Regions from separate parts of the Streptomyces pactum genome, predicted to be linked through region 3. Evidence: riboswitches for the same ligand, from Rfam matches in the RefSeq annotation. Region 3 holds a riboswitch; each other region holds the start of a gene.
What was found. A riboswitch is a leader RNA that binds a small molecule or an ion and turns the genes downstream of it on or off. The one in region 3 is predicted to bind cyclic di-AMP.
Positions count from the first base shown of each region.

Region 1: another riboswitch for cyclic di-AMP. It lies ahead of B1H29_RS21965 (transglycosylase family protein); the one in region 3 lies ahead of B1H29_RS09560 (M23 family metallopeptidase).
Region 2: another riboswitch for cyclic di-AMP. It lies ahead of B1H29_RS05400 (M23 family metallopeptidase); the one in region 3 lies ahead of B1H29_RS09560 (M23 family metallopeptidase).
Region 4: another riboswitch for cyclic di-AMP. It lies ahead of B1H29_RS14415 (C40 family peptidase); the one in region 3 lies ahead of B1H29_RS09560 (M23 family metallopeptidase).

Region 1 is NZ_CP019724.1:5,148,923-5,153,085, forward strand. Features, by position in the region: gene B1H29_RS21960 (transglycosylase family protein) at 1-956, shown strand, start outside; cyclic di-AMP (ydaO/yuaA leader) riboswitch at 1,140-1,306, shown strand; gene B1H29_RS21965 (transglycosylase family protein) at 1,310-2,044, shown strand; gene eno (phosphopyruvate hydratase) at 2,337-3,617, shown strand; gene B1H29_RS21975 (FtsB family cell division protein) at 3,760-4,163, shown strand, end outside.
Region 2 is NZ_CP019724.1:1,265,462-1,269,624, reverse strand. Features, by position in the region: gene B1H29_RS05415 (helix-turn-helix domain-containing protein) at 1-180, shown strand, start outside; gene B1H29_RS05410 (DUF6126 family protein) at 177-299, shown strand; gene B1H29_RS05405 (tyrosine-protein phosphatase) at 309-1,106, opposite strand; cyclic di-AMP (ydaO/yuaA leader) riboswitch at 1,529-1,688, shown strand; gene B1H29_RS05400 (M23 family metallopeptidase) at 1,691-2,659, shown strand; gene B1H29_RS05395 (SGNH/GDSL hydrolase family protein) at 2,864-3,649, shown strand; gene B1H29_RS05390 (TetR/AcrR family transcriptional regulator) at 3,857-4,163, opposite strand, start outside.
Region 3 is NZ_CP019724.1:2,357,359-2,361,521, reverse strand. Features, by position in the region: gene B1H29_RS09565 (M16 family metallopeptidase) at 1-1,291, shown strand, start outside; cyclic di-AMP (ydaO/yuaA leader) riboswitch at 1,483-1,644, shown strand; gene B1H29_RS09560 (M23 family metallopeptidase) at 1,657-2,421, shown strand; gene B1H29_RS09555 (GntR family transcriptional regulator) at 2,624-3,319, shown strand; gene B1H29_RS09550 (HPr family phosphocarrier protein) at 3,450-3,731, opposite strand; gene B1H29_RS09540 (GNAT family N-acetyltransferase) at 3,932-4,163, shown strand, end outside.
Region 4 is NZ_CP019724.1:3,523,282-3,527,444, reverse strand. Features, by position in the region: gene B1H29_RS14420 (tellurite resistance/C4-dicarboxylate transporter family protein) at 1-907, opposite strand, end outside; gene B1H29_RS14415 (C40 family peptidase) at 935-2,125, opposite strand; cyclic di-AMP (ydaO/yuaA leader) riboswitch at 2,133-2,311, opposite strand; gene pcrA (DNA helicase PcrA) at 2,553-4,163, shown strand, end outside.

The sequences.
Region 1 (4,163 bases), 2.8 Mb from region 3:
CGAACTGGGATCGCGTAGCCGAGTGCGAGACCGGCGGCGCCTGGAGCCAGAACAGCGGCAACGGGTACTACGGCGGCCTGCAACTGTCCCAGGACGCCTGGGAGCGGTACGGCGGCACGGAGTACGCGCCGAGCGCCGACCAGGCCAGTCGCTCCCAGCAGATAAGAATCGCCGAGAAGGTACACGCGGACCAGGGCATCGCCAACTGGCCGACCTGCGGTCTGCTCGCGGGCCTGGGCGACGACTCGGGCTCCGTCATCGGCGGTACGGGTGCGACGGGTGACGGCTCGTCGGAGGGGTCGGAAACTCCCGAGGCGTCGGACGCCCCCGACGCGTCCGGCTCGTCCGGCCTGAACGGCTCGTCCGGCCTGAACGGCTCATCGGGTTCGACCGGGTCGTCGGAGCCCGGTTCCGGCGCGTCTCCCTCGACCCCTTCAGCCGCTGCGTCGCCCTCGTCGTCCTCGTCGTCCTCGTCCGACTCCACGTCGGACAGTGGGGACGATTCGACCAAGTCCGACACGTCGCCCGAATCCGAGCCCACGGGGAGCGCCGGTCCGCAGGGTGCCGACGCGTCTCCGACGGCCTCGCCGGAGGCGGGGGTCGGCGAATCGGACAAGTCGGGTCAGGGTGACGGTTCTTCGTCTCTCACCGACACCGGGCAGTCCGGGGCGGGCAAGCACCGCGGCGGCAGCGCCGACGAGGGCGCGGCGGACGGCCGCGACGCCGAGTCGTCCGGGCGGCACGCCTCGCGCGGTGAGGGCGAGTCGCGGGAGGTCGTGGACGGCTCGTACACGGTCCGTTCCGGGGACAGTCTCTGGGGTATCGCCGACTCCCTCGAGCTCGACGGCGGGTGGCGCTCGCTGTACGCCGGCAACAAGGAGGTCGTCGGCACCGACCCGGACCACATCCTGCCCGGTCAGACGCTCACGGTCACGGGCGAATCGGGCGAAAAGTAGGGGCAGTTCGCGTCACGGTTAGAGGCTGTATGTCCGTTTTGGATCACGTGAGAGATAGGTCTCAGAAGCCGTGATCGTCTTTGAAAATCCGCGGAGTGCGTGTCTACGGTCGTGACCGCTCGCCATCGCGGGCCCCGGCTGCCGCAACGCCGAATCCTGCCAGCGGCCGTCCGGGAACAGTCGTCGCGTCAAGCGCCGAAGGCAGGAGCGGGGGACCCAAGGTAAGTGCCGCACCGGGCAGTTGTGCCGGAGCGGCTAGGGGTGGAGCCGAGTTCCGTGAGGAACCCGGCCGGGCAACTCAACCGGCCCGAACCCGACAGCTCACCTCGCAGGCGTCGGTGAGGGGATCAACCATGCTGTTTTCCGGCAAGGGCAAGCACCGCCGTCCGTCCAAGGCCACCCGTGTCATCGCCGTCGCCGGTGTCACCGGTGCCGCCGTCGCCGCCCCGCTGATGGCGGCCGGCAACGCCTCCGCCGCCACCGCGTCCGAGTGGGACGCCGTCGCCCAGTGCGAGTCCGGCGGCAACTGGTCCATCAACACCGGCAACGGTTACTACGGCGGTCTGCAGTTCTCCGCCTCCACCTGGGCCGGCTACGGCGGCACTCAGTACGCCGCCACCGCCGACCAGGCCAGCAAGGCGCAGCAGATCGAGATCGCCGAGAAGGTGCTCGCGGGCCAGGGCAAGGGTGCCTGGCCGGTCTGCGGCACCGGTCTGTCGAACGCCGCGTACACCGGCGGCGGTTCCTCGGCCGGCTCCGACTCGTCCGGCTCGTCCGAGTCCTCCGGCTCCGCGCAGTCCTCGGGCTCCGCGCAGTCCTCCGGCTCCTCGGACAGCCGCGAGAGCGAGCAGAAGGCCTCCCGCTCCGCCGAGCGTCCGGCCGCCGAGAAGAAGACCGTCACCACCCCGACCGGCAAGAAGGTCGAGAAGGGCGACGGCGAGTACAAGGTCGTCAAGGGCGACACCCTCAGCTCGATCGCCGAGGAGCACGACGTCAAGGGCGGCTGGGCGAAGCTGTTCAAGCTGAACGACGACATCGTCGACGACGCCGACCTGATCTACCCGGGTCAGCAGCTCCACCTGAAGTAAACGGCGGTCCCCCCTTGCTCCCGTCCCGGTGCGTGTTCCCCCGTACGCACCGGGACGGGCTTTTTACGCCTCGGCCACGCTCCGGCCTCCCCCCGGCCTCCCCTCGACCTCGCCCCGGTTTCCGGAAACGTCTTTGTTCCGTTCGGAAACAATTTACTCTCGGTTCTGTCCAGCGGGTGGGCGATCGGCTGGCCGATCGCCCGGAGCCGGTTAGGCTCGGTCCCGCAGAGCCGCTGCGGTCCCGCGGGCCCGCGCGTCACACCGAAGCGTCACATTGAAGAAGGAGATGCTCGTGCCGTCCATCGACGTCGTCGTAGCCCGGGAAATCCTGGACTCCCGAGGCAACCCCACGGTCGAGGTCGAGGTCGGCCTCGACGACGGCAGCACGGGTCGTGCCGCCGTTCCGTCCGGCGCCTCCACCGGCGCCTTCGAGGCCATCGAACTGCGTGACGGCGATGCGGGCCGTTACCTGGGCAAGGGCGTCGAGAAGGCCGTCCTGGCCGTCATCGAGCAGATCGGCCCGGAGCTCGTCGGCTACGACGCCACCGAGCAGCGCCTGATCGACCAGGCCATGTTCGACCTGGACGCCACCGACAACAAGGGCTCGCTGGGCGCCAACGCCATCCTCGGCGTCTCGCTCGCCGTGGCCCACGCCGCCTCCGAGGCCAGCGACCTGCCGCTCTTCCGCTACCTGGGCGGCCCCAACGCGCACCTGCTGCCGGTGCCCATGATGAACATCCTGAACGGCGGGTCGCACGCCGACTCGAACGTGGACATCCAGGAGTTCATGATCGCCCCGATCGGCGCGGAGTCCTTCTCCGAGGCCCTGCGCTGGGGCGCCGAGGTCTACCACACGCTGAAGAAGGTCCTGAAGAACAAGGGCCTGGCCACCGGCCTCGGCGACGAGGGCGGCTTCGCCCCGAACCTCGGCTCGAACCGCGAGGCCCTCGACCTCATCCTCGAGGCGATCAAGGAGGCCGGCTACACCCCCGGCGAGCAGATCGCCCTCGCGCTCGACGTCGCCGCGTCCGAGTTCTACAAGGACGGCTCCTACACCTTCGAGGGCAAGGAGCGCACGGCCGCCGAGATGACCGAGTACTACGCCGAGCTGGTCGCGGCGTACCCGCTGGTCTCCATCGAGGACCCGCTGTTCGAGGACGACTGGGACGGCTGGAAGGCCCTCACCGACAAGCTGGGCGACAAGGTCCAGATCGTCGGCGACGACCTGTTCGTCACCAACCCGGAGCGCCTGGCCCGCGGCATCGACGAGGGCGCCGCCAACGCCCTGCTGGTCAAGGTGAACCAGATCGGTTCGCTGACCGAGACCCTGGACGCCGTGGAGCTGGCCCAGCGCAACGGCTTCAAGTGCATGATGTCCCACCGCTCCGGCGAGACCGAGGACGTCACCATCGCCGACCTGGCCGTCGCCACCAACTGCGGCCAGATCAAGACCGGTGCCCCGGCCCGCTCCGAGCGCGTCGCCAAGTACAACCAGCTCCTGCGCATCGAGGAGATCCTCGACGACGCCGCGGTGTACGCCGGCCGCAGCGCGTTCCCCCGCTTCAAGGGCTGAGTACCGCTCTTGCAGGAAGCGTCGTACGTACGTCCCCGTACCCGGTCCCGTACCGTGTGCGGGGACGTACGCACGTATGACGGCCATGACGACGTATGACGACGCAGGACGCGACGCATGAAGGTGGACGGGAGGCGGGGACATGGCGGTGAAGGACCGGGACCGTTTCTCCACCGCGACCAGGATCCGGATCATCGGGGAACAGACCGCGGCCCGGGTCTACCGCTCGCAGACCAAGCGCCAGGCCCGCCGCTCCCGGCTGACCGGCCGGGCCGCGCTGCTCGCGATGGTGCTCTGCTCCCTCGTCGTGGCGCTCGCCTACCCGATACGGCAGTACGTCGCCCAGCGCGCCGAGATCGCCGACCTGCGGCGGGAGCAGCAGGAGACCCGTGACCGAGTCGAGGACCTGCGCGACCTCAAGGCGCGCTGGCAGGACGACGCCTACGCCGAACAGCAGATCCGGCTGCGGCTGCACTACGTGATGCCGGGGGAGACGGGGTTCGTCGTCGTCGACCCGGACGCGGCCAAGCAGGCCCGCGCCGAGGC
Region 2 (4,163 bases), 1.1 Mb from region 3:
CCGCTGGGTCCGGGCGACGGCGCGCACTTCGACTCGCTGACCCCGCACCGGATCGCCGCCCAGGACGCCGACGGGGTCGAGCTCCTCTTCGTCCACACCCTGCTGCAGAGCCCGACGGCCGCACTGTGCCTGGGACCGGCCACCACGCCGGTCCACCCCGCCCCCGGAGGAACGCCATGAACCTGCAGGAGAAGTTCCCGCGCGCCCTGTGGGTGCGGCTCTTCATCTACCTCATCGTGGGGCACGTCTTCGCGGCCTTCATCTACCTGCTCTTCGAGGTCGGCGCCAACAGCCGGTGAGCCGGTGGCTCAGTCCAGCATCCGCTCGCGCAGCCGCTCCCGGGTCTCCGGGGTGACCCGCAGGCCCTTCTCCAGGTAGGCGTCGACTCCGCCCCAGGTCTCCTCGACGGTCTCGAAGGCCGCCGCCAGGTACTCGGCGCGCGCATCGAAGAGGGGGCTGAGCAGCTCCATGACCTCGGGGGAGTAGGCCGAGGCGGCGGAGCCGCTGCGGCGCACCTTGTAGCGGCGGTGCGCGGCGTTCGACTTGAGGTAGTCGTCGACGACGGCCTCGCGCTCGACGCCCAGGGCGAGCAGGGTGACCGCGATCGACAGGCCCGCGCGGTCCTTGCCGGCCGCGCAGTGCATCAGGGCGGGGACGCTGTCCTCGGCGAGCGCGTGCAGTACCCGGGAGTGCTCCGCCGTGCGCTCCTTGATGATCATGCGGTAGGACTCGATCATCCGGTTCACGCCCTTGCCGTCCGCCAGGATCCCGCGTAGCTGGTCGAGGTCGCCGTCGCGGACCATCTTCCAGAACTCGGCGCCGTCGGCCGGATCGCTCAGCGGCAGGTTCACGTTGCGTACACCCGGCAGCTCGACGTCCGGGCCGTCGAGCTTCTGGTCGGCGGCGTTGCGGAAGTCGAAGACGGTGTGCAGGCCCAGCGAGGCCAGGAACGCGGCGTCCTCCCCGGTGGCGTGCGCGAGGTGACCACTGCGGAACAGCACGCCCTGTCGCACCCGCCGCCCGTCGACGGTCGGCAGTCCGCCCACGTCACGGAAGTTGCGCACGCCGGCCAGCTCGGGTTCGGTCGACGGGACCTGCTGCGTCACGGGGGCTCCTCCCACTCCGCCCCGCCGGCGCTGCTCGCCGACGGGCACCACTCGACGATACGGCACGACCCCGGGGCCCAGGGGGCGAAGTCGCCCGACTGCGACACTTCTGCGCCTTCTGTCCGAATCGGCACCTTCATTCCAACTAGCGCTGTAATAAAAGGGACTGGGGAGGCGTCGCGTGAGCAGCGTCATATACGTGACCGTGCGTTGCTCGTCATGCTCACGTAATCCAGCCGGTTTTCCAGGCTGTTCGCCTGAAAAGCGCCCCGTGAATCGACGGAGGGTGACCGGTGATTCCCGTAAAGGATCAATCGGGACACCCGCCGACGGAACCCCTCGCTTGTCCCTGTGCGTCTTGGTCCCTTACGTTCACCACCGATCCGGACGGACGCCTAATCCTGCCGCCGACCGGAGCCAGCACTCATCCACCACCCGTACACGGCAGGAGCGGGGGACCCACAGGTACAACCGCCTGTTCCGGTTCCCGGAACGGCTTGGGGTAAAGCCGCGTCTCGGCGCGGCCGGGCATCTCCAGCTCGCACCCGACAGCTCACCTCGTAGGCGCCGGAGAGGAATTCGCCATGCCCGCGAAGGGTAAGCACCGCCGTACCAGGGCCATGCGCCTGACCCGCACCATCGCCGTCGCCGGAACCGGTGGCGCCGCGCTCGCGCTCCCGCTGATGGGTGCCGCCAGCGCCCAGGCCGCTCCCGCGCAGTCCGTTTCCGAGCAGGCCGTGCACTCCATACCGACGGCCGCGAAGAAGGCCGCCGGCGGCAGCGCCGAGAAGAACTCGGACTCGCGGACGTACACCGTCAAGAGCGGTGACTACCTCTCGAAGATCGCCGACGAGCAGGACGTCGACGGCGGCTGGAAGAAGCTGTACTCGGACAACCGCGAGGCCGTCGGCTCGGACCCGTCGCTGATCCACCCGGGCCTGAAGCTCTCGATCGGCGAGCGGGCCGCCGAGTCCGCCCCGTCGTCCTCCGCCGAGTCGGAGAAGCCGGCGGCCGAGAAGCCCGCCGCGCCCGAGAAGCCGTCCGCCGAGAAGTCGGAGTCCGCCGAGAAGTCGTCGGACGCCGCGAAGACCTCCTCCTCCTCCTCGGACTCCTCGGACACGAGCGCCCAGTCCGCCGGCACCACCAGCGGCTTCACCTCGCCCGTCCCGGGCGGCGCCGTCGGTACCCCGTACCACCAGACGGGCAGCATGTGGTCCAGCGGTTACCACACCGGCACGGACTTCGTCGTCCCGACCGGCACCTCGCTCAAGGCCGTCGGCGCGGGCACCGTCGTCTCCGCCGGCTGGGGCGGCGCGTACGGCAACCAGGTCGTCATCCAGCTCGCCGACGGCCACTACGCCCAGTACGCCCACCTGTCCTCGCTCTCCGTCTCCGCCGGTCAGTCCGTGACGGCGGGTCAGCAGGTCGGCCTCTCGGGCGCCACCGGCAACGTGACCGGCCCGCACCTGCACTTCGAGATCCGCACCACGCCGGACTACGGCTCGGACGTGGACCCGATCGCGTACCTGCGCTCGCACGGCGTCTCCCTCTGACGAGGGTTTCGCGCGCAGTTCCCGCGCCACCGAAGGCCGGACCCCGATCCCCGGGTCCGGCCTTCGGCGTATTCCGGAATTGACGAACACTTTAGGCGTGGTCTTTCTCACCGACCGTCAAGCCGTTCCTACGGTCGCGTAGGTCACATTCAAGGTGAATCATGGGCCGACGTGGCAGACGATTCGAAGAGTGACAGCAGAGAAGTGATCGGGTCGTACGTGGCGGTGGGGGACAGCTTCACCGAGGGCGTCGGCGACCCCGGCCCCGACGGGGCGTTCGTCGGCTGGGCCGACCGGTTCGCCGTGCTGCTGGCCGACCGGCGCCCCGAGGGCGACTTCAGGTACACGAACCTCGCCGTGCGCGGCAGGCTCCTCGACCAGATCGTGGCGGAACAGGTCCCGCGGGTCGCCCGACTCGCGCCCGACCTGGTCTCGTTCGCGGCGGGCGGCAACGACATCATCCGGCCCGGTACCGATCCGGACGAGGTGGCCGAGCGGTTCGAGCGTGCGGTGGCCGCGCTGACCGCCGCGGCCGGCACCGTCCTGGTGACCACCGGCTTCGACACCCGCGGGGTGCCCGTCCTCAGGCATCTGCGCGGAAAGATCGCCACGTACAACGGTCACGTCCGGGCCGTCGCCGACCGCTACGGCTGCCCGGTGCTCGACCTGTGGTCGCTCCGGAGCGTCCAGGACCGCAGGGCGTGGGACGCCGACCGGCTGCACCTGTCGCCGGAGGGCCACACGCGCGTGGCGCTGCGCGCGGGCCAGGCCCTCGGCCTGCGCGTCCCGGCCGACCCGGACCAGCCCTGGCCGCCGCTGCCGCCCCGCGGCACCCTGGGCGTCCGGCGCGACGACGTGCACTGGGCACGCGAGTACCTGGTGCCGTGGATCGGACGCCGGCTGCGCGGCGAGTCCTCCGGCGACCACGTGATCGCCAAGGGGGCGCTGTCGCCGGACGACATCAAGGTGCGGATCGCGGCGGTGGCCTGACAGGGGGGGGCACGGGCGGTCGGCGCGGTGCGCGTGGTCCGTGCCGGCCGTCGCCCCGCCGTCGTCGCCGAGGCCGTGCGCGCGGCACCTCGCGGGCTGTCGCGCCGGGGCCGGAGCGCGGACGAGGTCCGGGCGGTGGAACGCCGCGGGGCCGGGCGTCGGCACCACCTGGTCGCGGGTCGGGTCCCGGCCCGTGGGCGCGGGACCCTAGGGGCGCTGTGTGGTCAACGCCTCCCGTTCCAGGCCCAGTTCCCGGGCGAGCGCCTCGTCCATCCACGCGTGGGCCCGGGCCCGTGACACCGCGCCCGCGTACGACGTCAGTTGCACGGCCAGCCCGTCGAGCAGGGCGGTCAGGCGGAGGGCGGCGCCTTCGGGGTCCGGGCACGGGAACTCCCCGGCGGCCACGCCCTCGGCGACCACCTCGGCGATCGCCGCCTTCCACTGACGGTCCAGCTCCCGCGTGACCTCCCGCAGCGCGGGCTCCCGCAACGCCACCGCCCAGCCCTCGATCCAC
Region 3 (4,163 bases):
CGGCCTCACCGTCCTGCGCTGCCATCGCCCCGGCCAGCAGGTCGTCGCCGTGGAGGTGCTCCTCGACGCGCCCCTGGACGCCGAGCCCACCGGTCTCGACGGTGTCGCCACGATCATGGCGCGCGCCTTCTCCGAGGGCACGGACAAGCACTCCGCCGAGGAGTTCGCCGCCGAGCTCGAGCGCTGCGGCGCGACCCTGGACGCACACGCAGACCACCCCGGCGTCCGGCTGAGCCTGGAGGTGCCCGTCTCGCGCCTCGCCAAGGCCCTCGGCCTGGTCGCCGACGCCCTCAGGGCGCCCGCCTTCGCGGACGGGGAGGTCGAACGGCTGGTCCGGAACCGGCTCGACGAGATTCCGCACGAGCTGGCCAACCCCGCCCGCCGGGCGGCCAAGGAGCTGTACAAGGAGCTGTTCCCGGCCGGCACGCGCATGTCGCGCCCGCGGCAGGGCACCGAGGAGACGGTGGCGAGCATCGACTCGGCGGCCGTGCGGGCCTTCTACGAGAAGCACGTCCGGCCCGCCACGGCCACCGCCGTGGTCGTCGGCGACCTCACCGGCGTCGACCTCGACGCGCTGCTCGGAGAGACGCTGGGCGCGTGGGCCGGCTCCGCGGCCGAGGCGCGGCCCGTAGCCCCGATCACCGCCGACGACACCGGCCGGGTCGTCATCGTGGACCGGCCCGGTGCCGTCCAGACCCAGTTGCTCATCGGCCGCACCGGCGCGGACCGGCACGACCGGGTGTGGCCCGCGCAGGTGCTCGGGACGTACTGCCTCGGCGGCACCCTCACCTCGCGCCTGGACCGCGTCCTGCGCGAGGAGAAGGGCTACACCTACGGCGTACGGGCGTTCGGGCAGGTCCTGCGTTCCGCGCCCGACGGCACGGGCGCCGCCATGCTCGCCATCAGCGGCTCCGTGGACACCCCCAACACGGGTCCCGCCCTGGACGACCTGTGGACGGTGCTGCGCAAGCTCGCCGCGGAGGGGCTCACCGACGCCGAGCGGGACGTGGCCGTGCAGAACCTGGTGGGCGTGGCGCCGCTGAAGTACGAGACGGCGGCGGCCGTGGCGAGCACCCTGGCCGACCAGGTCGAGCAGCACCTGCCCGACGACTACCAGGCGACGCTGTACCGCCAACTCGCCGCCACGGGCACGGTGGAGGCCACGGCGGCGGTCGTGAACGCCTTCCCGGTGGACCGGCTGGTCACCGTCCTCGTCGGCGACGCGGCACAGATCAAGGAGCCCGTCGAGGCCCTCGGTATCGGTGAAGTCACCGTGGTGGCGGCCGAGTAGCGGCACGCGCGCGTGGCGGCCCTGGTGACCCGAGTGTCACCAGGGCCGCCATTTGTCCGAATTGGGGGAGAGGCTGCCCGTCTGCCCTGTGGCGTGCGCTACAAAAAGCTTGTTGCGTTTGAGGATTGAAGACAGCCGCGTTTAGCGTCATCCGGGCTGTTCGTCAGGCAGTGCGCCGCATCCGCGGCACCGGACAGTCATCGCCGAGTCCCCGTACGGCGCGAGCCAGGGGAGCCGGGGACCCATGCAGTCCCTGGGGTGAATCGGACGCCCGCGCGCAGCGAGGGGGTCCGTAGGAGACCTTCCACCTCCGAACCCGTCAGCTAACCCGGTAGGCGAGAGGGAAGGAAAGGACCAGCCTCTACATGGCGTTCACGCGCGCCACCGGGAAGCACCGCCGTCCCAGCCGGGTGCACCGCACCACCGCCCGCGCGGCGGGTGTCGCGGCCCTCGCCACCACCGGCGTCGTCGGCACCCTCGCGGCTCCGGCGCTCGCCGCCGAGTCCGAGGCGGAGCAGAGCGGACTCACCCCGGTCATCACCATCGGCGACTCCATAGCCGACGAGATCGACGCCCAGGCCACCGCCCAGGAGCGGGCGGCACTGCACGCCGCCGCCCGTGAGGCGGCCCAGGAGGCCGCGCGCGAGCGGGCGGCCGAGGCGGCCGAGCAGGCGCGCGAGGCCAAGGAGCGCGCCGCACGTGAGGCGGAGCGCAAGCGGCTCAACACCTTCGTGTCGCCGATCACCGCGTCCTACGTCTCCACCGCCTATCAGGCGGGCAGCTCCCTGTGGTCCTCCGGCAGCCACACCGGCATCGACTTCCACGCCTCCAGCGGTACCACCGTCCACGCGGTCGGCGTCGGCACCGTCGTGGAGGCCGGCTGGGGCGGGGCGTACGGCAACCAGGTCGTCATCAAGATGCACGACGGTACGTACACGCAGTACGGCCACCTGTCGTCCATCGGCGTCTCGGTCGGCCAGTCGGTCGTCCCCGGGCAGCAGATCGGCCTCTCCGGCGCCACCGGCAACGTCACCGGACCGCACCTGCACTTCGAGGCTCGCACGAGCCCCGAGTACGGCTCGGACATGGACCCCCTCGCGTATCTCCGCTCCCACGGCGTCAACCTCTGACGACGGACGGTGCGGCACCCGAGAGCCCCGGCTTCACGAGCCGGGGCTTTCGCGGTTTCCGGCCGCGGCTCCGGTACCGCCGTCGTCCCAAAAAATGTCCATGAAATCCGCCTCGCCGTCGGAATATCCGCGTGATTGCCCTAGAGTCACTGAACACACGTCAATGGTCGACGTTTCACGGGGATTAAGTCGGAGGTCGGGCATGCGTATTCCGGCGCATTCGGTGTGCACGGCGATCCGGGACGACATCGTCACCGGCGTCCACGGGCGAGGCAGCCGGCTGACCGAGGAACTCCTGGCCCGCCGCTACGGCGTCTCCCGCGTCCCCGTCCGTGAGGCCCTGCGCACGCTGGAGGCCGAGGGCTTCGTGGTGACACGGCGGCACGCGGGCGCGTGCGTCGCGGAACCCACCGAGCAGGAGGCCGCCGACCTCCTGGAGACGCGCATGCTCCTTGAACCCCTGGGCGCATCCCGGGCCGCCCGGCGCCGCACCGAGGCGCACCTCAAGGTGCTCCGCGGGCTGGTCAGGCTCGGACGGGAACGCGCCAGGCAGGGCAACAGCGAGGACCTGCGCTCACTGGACGGCTGGTTCCACGACACCCTCGCCCAGTCCGTCGGCAGCCCTTCCCTGACGGCCATGCTGGCCCAACTGCGCCACAAGATCGCCTGGATGTACGCCGTGGAGCCGCCGGCCGGGCCCGTGGAGAACTGGGCGGAGCACGGTGCGATCGTCGACGCGGTGGCCCGGGGCGACGGCGAGCGCGCGCGTGCGCTCATGACGCTGCACACCGAGCGGTCGACGTCGGCGCACAGGCTGCGATTCTCCTCCGGCGGGGGACGGGCGGAACGTGTGAGGAACTCGCAACGTGCCGTAAACACTCCGAGCCTGCGGTATTAACACGGGCACCGTATACAAAGAGAGGGAAAAGCGGGGGTCGCTTTCTGCTGCCTTCAAAAGGTGAGCGATTGGAAAGTGGAAAGCGAAAGGCCCGCCCAGTTTTCCGGGCGGGCCTTTCGTGCTGCCGTTGTCAGACGGTTTCGGGGAGTTCCTCGAGCCCCTCGGAGACCAGCTTCGCGAGCCGGTCCAGGGCGGCGTCCGCGCCCTCGGCGTCGGCGGCGAGGACGATCTCCTCGCCGCCCTGGGCGCCGAGGCCGAGGACGGCCAGCATGGAGGCCGCGTTGACGGGGGAACCGTCGGCCTTGGCGATCGTCACCGGGACGCCTGTGGCCGTGGCGGCTCGGACGAAGATGGAGGCGGGGCGGGCGTGGAGACCCTCGGCCCAGCCGACGTTGACGCGGCGCTCAGCCATGTGATGCTGCCCTTCAGGTGTTCAAGGTTTCATGTTGTCTAGACCAGTCTTGTCTAGACCAGTTTCCCATATCGTGAAGCGTGGGTGTACGGCACCGTGCGCCGTCCCGTGTGGTCGTCGGACCGCGGCCTCGGCCCGACCTTCCGTCCTCCACAGACTGCCTCGCGCCGTTGTCGTACGCGAGCCGTACTCTGGGGCCCATGCAGACCTCGTCGGACCGGCACGAGTACCCCGCCCACTGGGAGGCCGACGTGGTGCTGCGCGACGGCGGCACCGCGCGCGTCCGCCCCATCACCGTTGATGACGCCGAGCGCCTGGTCAGCTTCTACGAGCAGGTCTCCGACGAGTCGAAGTACTACCGCTTCTTCGCGCCGTACCCTCGCCTGTCCGCCAAGGACGTCCACCGCTTCACGCACCACGACTTTGTGGACC
Region 4 (4,163 bases), 1.2 Mb from region 3:
ACACCAGCGCCTGACCGGGCGCGTCCAGCCACGGCACGTCGAGGACGGCGGCGACGGACAGCGTCGCCGCCGCCGTCATGCCGAGGGGGAAGACGGTCGACCAGCGGCGCACGTCGTAGCGGAGCCGGGGCCACGCGATCTCGGCGGCGAGCAGTACGGCGTACCAGGCGAGGTCGAGGGCGAGCAGGAAGACGGTCACGTCGTGCAGGACGGCGTAGTCGTCGTCGTTCCACAGGTACATGCCCGTCCCGGCCGCCGCGAGCAGCTTGGCGCCGGCGAGGGCCGAGATGGCGAGCGCGCCGCCCGCCACCCAGTGGTCCCCGGACCCCCGGGCCACCTGCCGCAGATCGAAGCGGAACAGCGCGATCAGGTAGAGCACGATCCCCAGCCAGAACGGCACCAGCGACGCGTGCGCCAACCAGGCCGTCGAGGTGGCCGCGGCCAGCGTGGCACCCAGTACGGCCAGCCCCTCCGTGGCCACGCAGCCCAGGAACACGGCGCCCGGTATCCTGCGCCCCCAGTGCGTGACGACCAGGGCCAGCAGCCCCGGCCACAGCAGCGCCGCCAGCACCAGCAGCGCCACCGCCAGGGGTGACCAGCCGAACAGGGAGAAGCGGGTGCCCAGCACGGTCGTCGCGGCGACGGCGGTGAGAGCGCCCGGCGTCCCGGCCCGCGTCACCCACCGCGCGCGCTCGACCAGCAGCAGGTAGACGAAGTTCGCCGCCAGCGTCAGCCAGGCGGCGCAGGCCAGGACCAGGGCGATCCGGGACAGGATCTCGTGGCCCGTCAGGTGCAGGGCGACCGACAGTATGCCGGTCGCCATGACCGCGGCCCCGGCCGCCGGCGGACGCTGCGCCCACCAGGCGCGCAGGGGGTGGGAGGAGGCGGGAGAGGTGCCGGATGACATGCGCCCGATGCTAGGGACCCGCGCGGCTCAGGCCGGGCGCACCACGCTGTGGATCGACGACTCGCCGTCGTAGTAGACCGATTCCTCACGGACGTACGCGCCCGGCTTCGGGGCGTGGATCATCATGCCGTCGCCGATGTAGAGGCCGACGTGGCTGAGGTCGTCGTAGAAGAAGACCAGGTCGCCGGGGCGGGCCTGGGCGACCGGGACCGTGGTGCCGGCGTCGACCTGGTCGTAGGTGGTGCGCGGCAGGATCACCCCCGCGTCCTTCCAGGCGGCCTGGGTCAGGCCGGAGCAGTCGTAGGAGTCGGGGCCGGTGGCGCCCCAGACGTACGGCTTGCCGATCTGGGCGCGGGCGAAGGCGAGCGCCTTCTCGGCCTTGGTGCCGTTGGACGAGTCCGGGGCGGAGGGCCCGGTTTCCGTGCCGGTGTCACCGGAGCCGGACGCTCCGGAGGAGCCCGCAGCGGCGTCGCTCTCCCGCCGGTCGGCCTGCTCCTGCCGCTTCCGCTCCTCGGCCTGCCGCTTCGCGAGCTCCGCGGCCTTGCGGGCGGCCTCCTTCTGCTTCTTCTTCTCGATCGCCGCGAGCCGGGCCTTCTCCTCGGCGGTCAGCTCCGACAGCAGCTCCCGCGCGGTGGCGAGCTTCCTCTGGACGGTGGCCTTGGCCGTCTTGAGGTCGCTCTGCGACTCGGTGAGCGTCTCGAGGCTCTCAGTGGCCTCGCGGCGCTTCTCCATCGTTTCCGACTGCTGGGTGACGTAGTCGTCGACCGCGTCCTTCTGGCGGCCGGTGAGCCGGTTCAGCAGATGGTTCCGGTCGACGTAGTCCTGCGGCGAGTCCGCGAGCAGGAAGGTCGCGGTCTCCGGGATCGAGGCGCCCGTACGGTACTGCGCGGAGGCGAAGGAACCCAGCTCCTCGCGGGCCTCGTTGAGCTTCTGGGTGCGCTGGGCGACGTCGTCGAGGAGAGTGCTGACGCGCTTGCGCTGCTTGGAGGTCTTCTCCTTGGCCGCGTTGTACTTCTCCGTCGCCGACCCCGCCTGGCGGTACAGGTCGTCGACCTTCTTCTCGACCTCTTCGAGGCTCGGCCTGTCGTCGTCCGACGGTGCGGCGGTGGCGGTCTGGGACAGCAGGGCCACGGAGGTGAGGGCCGCCGTGGCGAGGGCGGGGGGCCGTATGCCTGCGACGCGCGTACCGGTGGGACGCGACTTGCGGTGCGACGCCAAGGAGGCGACTCCTTCCAACCGTCCGCCTACCGGGTTAGCTGTCGGGTTCGGGCGATGGTTCGGAAGGGTTGCCCTACGGCGGGTCCGCCCCGGCGGGGGCGGTACGGCCGATTCACCCCAAGGTTCTCGGTTGGGTCCCCGGCTCCGGGCGCCGTGCTGGCACGCCGGACTCGGCGGAGGCCGCGCGGCCCGGCGACGTTCGCCGGAGGGGGTCGTGCGGCCTGTCCGCACGGTAGCCAACTCGTGTGGCGGCTGTGAAGGTTGGTGGGTGATATGCCCGATACATTTTCGTGACCTTCGCTGCGGGCGCCCGTGTGCGTCACTCTTCGTGCCTCGCCCGGTCGCAGGGCGTGCCCGGCGTCCGGATGCCGGCCGTTTTCCGGGGTGGCGGCGGGTTGTCGGTGGGGCACCCTAGACTCGGAGAGCGATGAGCAGCCTCTTTGACGACAGCTTCCTGGCGAGCCTCCAGACCCCCCGCGGTCACGAGGGGGAACCCCCGCCACCGCCCGAGGACGATCACGGACCGGAGCCGGTCCCGCACGATCTGTTCGGCGGGAAGTTCGACGCGCCGCCGGACCGGGACACCCACTACCGGGACGGCGCCCCGCGCCCCGCCCTGGACGCCGCCGCGCTCCTCGACGGGCTGAACGAGAACCAGCGCGCCGCCGTCGTGCACTCCGGCTCCCCGCTGCTCATCGTGGCCGGGGCCGGCTCCGGCAAGACCCGCGTGCTCACCCACCGCATCGCCCACCTGCTGGCCGAGCGCGGCGTCCACCCGGGCCAGATCCTCGCGATCACCTTCACCAACAAGGCCGCGGGCGAGATGAAGGAGCGCGTCGAGCAGCTCGTCGGCCCGCGCGCGAACGCGATGTGGGTCATGACCTTCCACAGCGCGTGCGTGCGCATCCTGCGCCGCGAGTCGAAGAGGCTCGGCTTCACGTCGTCCTTCTCGATCTACGACGCCGCGGACTCCAAGCGCCTGATGGCGCTCGTCTGCCGTGATCTCGACCTGGACCCCAAGCGCTTCCCGCCCAAGTCCTTCAGCGCGAAGATCAGCAACCTCAAGAACGAGCTGATCGACGAGGAGGACTTCGCCGCCCAGGCCGCCGACGGATTCGAGAAGACCGTCGCCCAGGCCTACGCCCTGTACCAGTCGCGGCTGCGCGAGGCGAACGCCCTGGACTTCGACGACCTGATCATGACGACGGTCAACCTGCTCCGCGCCTTCCCGGACGTCGCCGAGCACTACCGCCGCCGCTTCCGGCACGTCCTGGTCGACGAGTACCAGGACACCAACCACGCCCAGTACTCCCTGGTGCGCGAGCTGGTCGGCACCTCCGAGCACGCCGTCGACGTGCCGCCCGAGGCCGAGGTCCCGCCCGCCGAGCTGTGCGTGGTGGGCGACGCCGACCAGTCGATCTACGCCTTCCGCGGCGCCACCATCCGCAACATCCTCCAGTTCGAGGAGGACTACCCGGACGCGACGACGATCCTGCTGGAGCAGAACTACCGCTCCACCCAGACCATCCTCAGCGCCGCCAACGCGGTCATCGAGCGCAACGAGTCCCGCCGCCCCAAGAACCTGTGGACCAACCAGGGCTCCGGCTCGCAGATCACCGGGTACGTCGCCGACACCGAACACGACGAGGCCCAGTTCGTCGCCGACGAGATAGACCGCCTCACGGACGCGGGCGAGGCGAAGGCCCAAGACGTCGCCGTCTTCTACCGCACCAACGCCCAGTCCCGTGTCTTCGAGGAGGTCTTCATCCGCGTCGGCCTGCCCTACAAGGTCGTCGGCGGCGTCCGCTTCTACGAGCGCAAGGAGGTCCGGGACGTCCTGGCCTACCTGCGGGTGCTGGCCAACCCGGAGGACTCGGTGCCGCTGCGCCGCATCCTCAACGTCCCCAAGCGGGGTATCGGCGACCGCGCCGAGGCGATGATCGACGCCCTCTCCCAGCGCGAGAAGATCAGCTTCCCGCAGGCCCTCAAGCGGGTCGACGAGGCGTACGGCATGGCCGCGCGCTCCGCGAACGCCGTC